Desulfosediminicola ganghwensis: one gene and its partner. The main gene of each other region encodes a partner of the protein of the gene in region 2 in a complex. Links are inferred from orthologs where the notes say so. Each region holds a gene or a part of one and is shown on either strand. Other genes may lie near its edges.

Region 1 (2,804 bases), 1.0 Mb from region 2 along the record:
ATGCTGAAAGAGAGAGCAGTTCCTGCTATTACCGTGTCCGGTAGAAGAGGGGGAAGCCCCATAGCTGCGGCTATCACCAACGCTTTATTGAAACTCGCTCTCCTGGATTAAAACGTTGTAGAGCGTAATAAGGCTTGGTAGTTCCGACTGAAATAGGAAGGTTGGCCAGACACTGCACAAATATTAAGAAACTGAATTTCTAATACGAACCATGAAGCTTGACTTTTGTATTGAGTGATGCTAACTCTCTGTATCTCGTTAACATTATTCAAGAGGGATTTTCATGGAACGAACATTTGCAATCATTAAGCCCGATGCATTCAAGGCGGGTAATGCAGGAAAGATTCTGGCCAGAATTTACGCAGAGGATTTCAAAGTTGTTGGACTGAAAAAGTTGTTTTTGAGTAAAAAGGAAGCGGAAGGCTTTTATGATGTTCACCGGGGCAAACCGTTTTTCGATGAGCTTACAGATTTTATGAGCAGTGGACCGTGTGTCGTGATGGTACTGGAAGCTGATGGAGCTATCAAAAAGTGGCGTGATCTGATGGGTGCTACCAACCCGACAGAGGCTGCTGACGGTACACTTCGTAAGGAGTTTGGAACCTTCGTTGGTGAGAACGCCACCCATGGCTCAGACGCTCCCGAGACCGCGGCCTTTGAAATCGGATATTTCTTTTCAGGCCTCGAGCTTCTGTAAAAACGTTTTAGCTGTACGCTCCGCAGCGGCACTCTGTGTTGCTGCGGGCAAGTATTAGAACTTTTAAACTCCCCGCCCAACGCTTTTGACCAGAGAAGTAATTATCCCGCAGACCTTGTCAAAGCTCAACTTTCCGTCTTCGCCAAAACCTCGCAGAGAAGTTCTCCCTCATGGAGCAGTACGTTGACGTTTTCTCCAATGGTTACTTGTTTTGCCGAATTGATGGTGGTTGATTCCCCTGTTCTTTCATCCTTTTTTTGAACGATACTGTATCCTCTGGCCAGGGTAGACAGTGGACTAACGCCTTGCAAAAGGGCAGCGGATTTAGCCAGAGAGTTCCGGTTTTTCTGAAGAATTCTTTGTATGTGCTGGGTGAGATTGTTATGTAAATGCCCGAGTCTCTGCTGTTGCAGAGCAATCTGGTTTAATGGAGCCTGGTGATTCAGCCTTTGGTTGAGATCCTTCAGGTGCCGCTCTCTCTCATTAAAAAATCGATATCCAGCTCTCTGGAATTTCTCTGTCGACAGGTCGACCCTGAGCGAGAGTGTTTCAAGTCTGTTGTGGAAGTTGGCCAATACCCGTGACTGGTGTTGTACCTGTCCGGCAAGTTGTGAAATAGAGTTGCTGATAGTTCTGCGAAGCCTGTTTCGCGCCGCCAGTAATTGAAGGCCTAGTTGTTCACTGTCGGAGATGATCATTTCAGCCGCACCGGTTGGAGTCGCGGCTCGTACATCAGCACAGAGATCAGCTATGGTCGTGTCAATTTCGTGGCCAATCCCGGTGAGCACAGGAAGGCGGGAGGCATAAATTGCCCTGGCGACGATTTCTTCATTAAAGGCCCAGAGGTCCTCCAGAGAGCCGCCCCCCCGGCAGAGCACAATCATGTCGCAAGGGATTTTCCTGTTAATTACAGATAGTGCACGGGCGATCTCCCCGGCAGCCTTATCACCCTGCACAGCTACAGGATACACTTGAATATGTGCGCTGGTTTTGCGTTGTTTGCAGATTTTAAGAAAATCCTGGATGGCGGCACCGGTAGGGGAGGTAACGACAACGATCTTTTGTGGAAAATCGGGAAGAAGCTTTTTGGAACTCACATCAAATAGCCCTTCCTCAGAGAGTTTTTTCTTCAGTGCTGCAAACTGCATCTGCAATACACCAAGACCGTGATGGTCGATGGTGTCGACAATAAGCTGGTACTCTCCCCTTGGCTCGTACACAGAGATTCTACCCCGGCAAATAACCTGCTGGCCATCACGCAATTTTTCGGCAAGGTATCTCTGCTGCCCTTTAAACATAACCGCACGGATCTGTGCATTTTCATCTTTTAAGGTGAAATAATGGTGACCTGAGAAGGGTGTACGTAGGTTGGAGATTTCTCCGCCAACAGCAATAAATCGGTATTGCCCTTCAAGCATCAGCTTGATTTCAGTTGTAATCTGTGTGACGGTGCGTACTGTAGCGTGAGGTTCAATTTGCATAATATAATGGCTAATTGGGTTATAAGTATAAAGGCTGCTATGTTTACGCATAGACAGTGAATGCAGTATATATTATAATCGCCCTGCCGAAACAATCTTATATCCATATTTGTTGTACAATCATTGGAGACGTATAATGTCTGGTCCGAGCGCTTATGAAAAGAAATATGTAGACCCTAAAGATCAAAGTCAGGTTGAGGGACTGCTTGAACATTTCAATCTTCCTCCGAAAGTGATCCGTTTCCTGCGGGAAAACAAACGTCAGATACAGATCGCCCTTGCTGTAACTCTAATCGCAATTGTTACAGTGTCACTTTATGGGTCTTACAAGGAGAAGCGTGTTGAAAAAGCTGCATCTGCTCTTACGCTTGCCGAGAAAGAAACAGGCGATGCTCAAATCGCAGCATTTGAGAAAGTTGCGTCCGAGTTCGATGATACCGCATCCGGTGTATGGGCCAAGGTCGAATTGGCTCATCTTGAGATGAGAGAAAAAAATTATGATTCTGCCGCCCAGAAATATAGTGATGTCAGCAAAGGGTTGAAAGCAGATAGTCCACTGTATCCGCTTACCTTGGTTGGACTTGCTGAAGCTTACGAGGCTCAGCAGAAATATGACGAGTCCTATG
Region 2 (5,196 bases):
CATCCTTGATCTGGTAAAGCGAAATTGGCGGCAGGGAACGACCGTTTCGCATTCTTTCGGAGATGGCATTGATGCGCTCCCGGGAGACCTCGGCTCTCTTCGGGTTAAACTGGCTGTCAAAATCACGGTATCGGCCGACGCTGCCGACAATCCTGTCGAGCGGGATCAGGGATGTGCCACGGTCTACAGAGTCGTAAGCCTGCTCATTTTCCTGGCGCTCGCCAAAGTTTTGCAGTTGGTCTTTTGGGGCGGCTCCCTTACCTGTGATCAGTTGTTTCAGTCGCGCAAGAGGGCTCGATTTCGAGGATGTAGTAGTCATAGCAATTTATTATCTCAGTTTCCCCAAGAGTGGCAAAACGATCAGATTCGTTGTCGAAAAGCTTGTGGATATGTCCATGTAGATGGTATCGGGGCTGGTGACGGTTAATAAGCTGCCTGAAGCTATGGAATCCCCTGTGGCATCTGTCCTCCGCATCATTGATATAGCGCGGTGAGGCGTGGCTGACAAGGATATCGAAACCTTTTTTTCGCCAGAGTGTAAACCACATCTTACGAATAAAACCAGTCATCTGTCTCTCTGTATATTGATTCTGGTTGCCATTATACCAGCGGCTACCTGAAAAACCTAATATTCGCAGTCCGTTATATTCTATAAATCTCCGGTCAATTTTGCGGCAGCCTACTGGTGGCGAGGTCTGATATCTCAGATCATGATTGCCGAGCACATAAAAGAGCGGTACATCGTATCGGCTTCGCAGGGAGGTGAGGTATTCAGGCGGAAGATCACCACAACTGATAATCAGATCAATGCCGGCCAGAAATGGCTGACCATCCTTGTATTCCAGTATTGTCTCGTTGACGATGTCAGATACGATAAGGATTTTCATTGACTGATTACGATAGATGACTGACGTCGCTGCTGTGCCGGATAACGGGCAGCAGGAGCCGCCCGGAAAGTGATTTAGAGATACTTGAGTGGATCTTTATCCATAATCCTGAGAGCGGCATGAAGGATTGATACGGAATCCAGATGAGAATTTTTCCAGAGGGTGCTTTGGGGGCCGTGCTCTATGAAATTGTCCGGGTAGCCGAGTAATCTGCATTGAACATGGTGCATCCCTTTACTGCTGAGAAGTTCCAGGATACTCGAACCAAAGCCGCCGGCAATAACACTGTCTTCTATAGTAACGATTCTACCTGTTTTTTCAGCCAGGCTGCAGATCAGGTCGTTGTCGAGCGGTTTGATAAAGCGAGGGTTGATAACCGCTACTGAAAATCCGAGTTCTTCAAGTCGTGCCGCGGCAACCATTGCCGGAGCAACCCTGTTGCCCACCGGCAGCAGGAGCACATCATCGCCTTCCAGGAGCAGTTCGCCTCGGCCGATTTCCATCTCCTTGAGATCATCGCTCATCTCAACACCTTCACCGGCACCGCGAGGATAACGCACAGCAGCCGGACCATCGTAATTGACGGCGGTATAGAGCATGTGTTGCAACTCTTCCTCATCTTTCGGCGCCATAAAAACCAGATTAGGGATAAAGCGCAGAAAAGAGACATCGAATACGCCGTGATGTGTCGGGCCGTCATCGCCAACTACGCCGGCTCTGTCTATGGCGAAGGTTACTGGCAGATTTGGGATACACACATCGTGGATGATCTGGTCCATGGCCCGTTGCAGAAAGCTTGAGTAGATCGCGACCACAGGGCGTTTACCTTCAGTGGCCATCCCGGCTGCAAATGTCACCGCGTGCTGTTCGGCAATGCCTACGTCGAAGAACCTATCGGGAAATTGTTCGGCAAATCCGGAAAGGCCTGTCCCGGCGACCATGGCAGCAGAGATGGCGGTGATTCGGTCATCCTGTTCGGCCATGTCACAAATGGTCTTGCCGAAGACCTTGGTGTAGTTGACACCACCCTTTGACGCATGGGGTTTACCTGTTTCAATGCTGAAGGGGCCGACACCGTGATAGGCTCCAGGGTTCTTCTCAGCAGGTTCGTACCCTTTGCCCTTGGTGGTAAGGACGTGAATCAGGGTTGGACCGTGATAATTGTCACGTGCGCTGCGCAGGGCCGGAATTAGCTCTTCATAATCGTGGCCGAGGATCGGGCCGATATAATCAAATTTGAAAGCCTCAAAGAGCATACCGGGAGTAAAGAACGACTTAAACGATTCTTCACTCTTTTTCAGAATGCTGAGAATGTTTTCACCTACATTGGGGATAGCGGTGAGGCGTTCTTCAATATGGTTTTTTACCCGGCGCATTGTGCGGCCGGTGAGTTTGCGGCTGAGAAAGCTGGAGAGGGCACCAACATTTGGAGAGATGGACATTTCGTTATCATTGAGGATAACGATCAGGTCCTTATTGAGATGACCGGCATGGTTCAATGCTTCAAATGCCATACCTGCGGTCATGGAGCCGTCACCGATAATAGCGATAGCTTTTTTATTGCTGCCATTGAGACTTTTGGCAACGTTCATGCCGAGTGCGGCTGAAATCGAGGTGGAACTGTGGCCGGTCTCGAAGGCATCGTACTCGCTTTCACTGAATTTAGGAAAGCCGCTCATACCTTTATACTGCCGTAGGGTGGCAAACTGTTGCCGACGTCCGGTGAGTAGCTTGTGCGCATAGGATTGATGGCCAACATCCCAGATAAGCTTGTCGTTTGGACTGTCAAATATGTAGTGCAGGGCAATTGTTAATTCAACAACACCGAGACTTGGTGCAAGATGCCCACCAGTTTTGGAGACTGTCTGGATGATGGTATCCCGAATCTCCTGTGCCAGAGCGGTTAGCTCGTCGAGGGAGAAATCGCGTATGTCTTTCGGGGAATCTACCTTCGGAAGCAGTAGTGTCTCCGGATCTTGTGTGAGTGTGGTAAGCATGTCGTTAAAAGAAGCAGAGCCGGCATCGTTATTGGGGCAATGTCGGCGTATAAAGCAGAAAATCGGTTTCCAATCAGGTCAGTGTACTACAACTTTAGGCATCTGCAAGTCAGAAGCCTTTGTCTACTCGGAAAAAACAGACTATCCGGTCGCCATATGTCAATTTCCACGTGTGTAAATATATCTTGCCAGGGCGCGTAACGGTTCGGCCTGGTTGTCAAACCCGGTCAGTGATTCGAGTGCACGATCAACGGCCTGTCTGGCAAGGGATCTGGTTTTTTCTATGCCAAAGTAGGCAGGGTATGTCGCTTTGCCGCGTTCTTCATCACTGCCGGCGGTTTTGCCGAGTTCTTCAGTGGTGGCAGTGGCATCGAGCAGATCGTCAATAATCTGGAAGGCGAGACCCACATTATCTCCATAAGCTGTGAGCTGCCGCAATTCATCTTCAGAGCAGTGGGAGGCGATCGCGCCAGCCTGGATAGATCCGGTGATAAGCGCGCCAGTCTTATTGCGATGGATGGTTTGCAGTACTTCGAAGGGGTAACTGGTGTTTTCGCTTGCGATATCGAGTGCCTGACCGCCAACCATTCCCTCAGGGCCGGCTGCCCTGGCAATGATATTGATAATTTTTAAGCGCCGTGCGGCATCTAAATTCCCAAGACGTTCATTGCTCAATAGATCGAACGCATAGGTAAGCAGCCCGTCACCGGCAAGTATTGCTCCAGCTTCACCGTAAAGAACATGATTTGTCGCCTTGCCGCGTCTCAGATCGTCATCATCCATGGCGGGCAGATCATCGTGGATCAGCGAGTAGGTATGTATACATTCAAGGGCGCAGGCAATGGGCAACAGGTTTTCGCTGTTGTCGGTTTCACCGCTTACGGCTTGTCCTGCCGCCAGGCAAAGAATTGGTCGTAACCGTTTCCCTCCGGCAAAAAGGCTGTAGCGCATTGCCTCAAAGTGTGCGGCAAACGGGCCGTCAGCCACAAGCATATATTGCTCGAGGGCTCTCTCAACTACAGCTTTCTGGTTACTCAGGTAGGTCTTGATGTTCACTGTTGCTCTCTGTAAATGGTACAGCTTCTATTTCTCCGTCTTTCTCAAGCAACAGTTCTACCTTGGCCTTGGCCTGGTCGAGTTGTTCATTGCAGAACTTTGCCAGCTGAATACCTTCGTCAAATTTTTTGAGGCTCTTGTCGAGGCTCAATTCACCTTCTTCCAGCTCCTGAGTGATCTGCTCAAGACGCGAGAGTGCGGCTTCAAATGTTTTTTTTGCCATAACGTTAGTCCGAAGGTTCGGGAAAACGGTTGAACCTCGCCTCTATTCTGTATAGAAAGAGACCAGTTATACAGTTTTATCCGGGATTAGTTACTACAGAAATCCCCATACTGATTTCCGCTGTGAATATATCGACCCGTTCTTATCCATGCAAGGGTTGATTCTATGAATCTTACTGCGGCCTGTGTTGTTTTTACCATAAAGAGGAAAATCAGGGGCAGACTTTTACCCCTCAAACCCATCACTGTAGCTCATTAAGACACATTATGCATAAGGCTATCAGACAATTCGTTCGTTGGCTCGAAGTTGAAAAGGGATATTCTGAGCACACTATAAGCGGTTATAGCCGTGACCTCCATGAGTTTATGCGTTTTCTAGGAGAAGATCCTGAAGTCCGTCAGATAGATTCAAACCAGGTGCGTTCATTTGTGGTGAGCATGCATGGTGTCAACAGTGGTGCAACAGTTGGCAGAAAGTTATCAGCTCTCCGTTCTTTTTTCAGGTTCCTGATCCGTAATAAAGTGATCAAGGCGGATCCTCTGATCGGAGTCACCGGGCCGAAGGTCGGCCAGGCTATTCCGGTATTCCTGACAGTGGATGAAACGTTTGCCCTTCTCGAGGCACCGGGAGAGGAGGATACGTTTCGTCTGCGTGATACAGCGATGCTCGAGTTGCTCTACTCGACAGGCATGCGTGTTTCCGAGCTTGTTTCCCGAAATTTAACAGATCTTGATTTCAATGAGGAAGTGCTTAAGGTGAGGGGCAAAGGAAATAAGGAGCGAATTGTTCCTGTTGGAAGACCTGCCCTGGAAGCTTTGAATGCATGGCTTCCATTGCGTCAGCACCTGCTCTTCGCTTGTGCTGCAAGGGGAAAACAAGCAGCTACTGAGGCCCTGTTTTTGAATAACAGGGGAGGTAGGCTCACTGCTCGCAGTGTAGAACGTTTCGTCCGGGCTTATGGAGAAAGGGCCGGGATAACCCAGATAGTCACCCCTCATGCATTGCGGCATTCATTTGCCACCCACATGCTTGA

The links. Proteins that work in one complex are often made in the same cells at the same time.
Region 1: the proteins of FCL45_RS19045 (region 2) and xseA are in contact, whole or in part, in a cryo-EM structure (PDB 8TXR), measured with the Escherichia coli proteins. The link is inferred for Desulfosediminicola ganghwensis from one-to-one orthologs.

Annotation. Positions count from the first base shown.
Region 1 is NZ_CP050699.1:3,435,541-3,438,344, forward strand. It holds xseA (exodeoxyribonuclease VII large subunit), read right to left. Parts: upstream 2,179-2,804; coding sequence 823-2,178; downstream 1-822. Other genes in the region: FCL45_RS14585 (precorrin-8X methylmutase), read left to right, coding at 1-111; ndk (nucleoside-diphosphate kinase), read left to right, coding at 284-697; FCL45_RS14600 (YfgM family protein), read left to right, coding at 2,315-2,804. UniProt on the Escherichia coli protein: Bidirectionally degrades single-stranded DNA into large acid-insoluble oligonucleotides, which are then degraded further into small acid-soluble oligonucleotides.
Region 2 is NZ_CP050699.1:4,443,986-4,449,181, reverse strand. The notes cover bases 2,540-5,196. They hold FCL45_RS19045 (exodeoxyribonuclease VII small subunit), read right to left. Parts: upstream 4,164-5,196; coding sequence 3,915-4,163; downstream 2,540-3,914. Other genes in these bases: xerC (tyrosine recombinase XerC), read left to right, coding at 4,430-5,196; FCL45_RS19050 (polyprenyl synthetase family protein), read right to left, coding at 3,044-3,940; dxs (1-deoxy-D-xylulose-5-phosphate synthase), read right to left, coding at 2,540-2,884. In the rest of the region: FCL45_RS19065 (Lrp/AsnC ligand binding domain-containing protein), read right to left, coding at 1-319; FCL45_RS19060 (metallophosphoesterase family protein), read right to left, coding at 258-887; more of dxs, read right to left, coding at 962-2,539. UniProt on the Escherichia coli protein: Bidirectionally degrades single-stranded DNA into large acid-insoluble oligonucleotides, which are then degraded further into small acid-soluble oligonucleotides.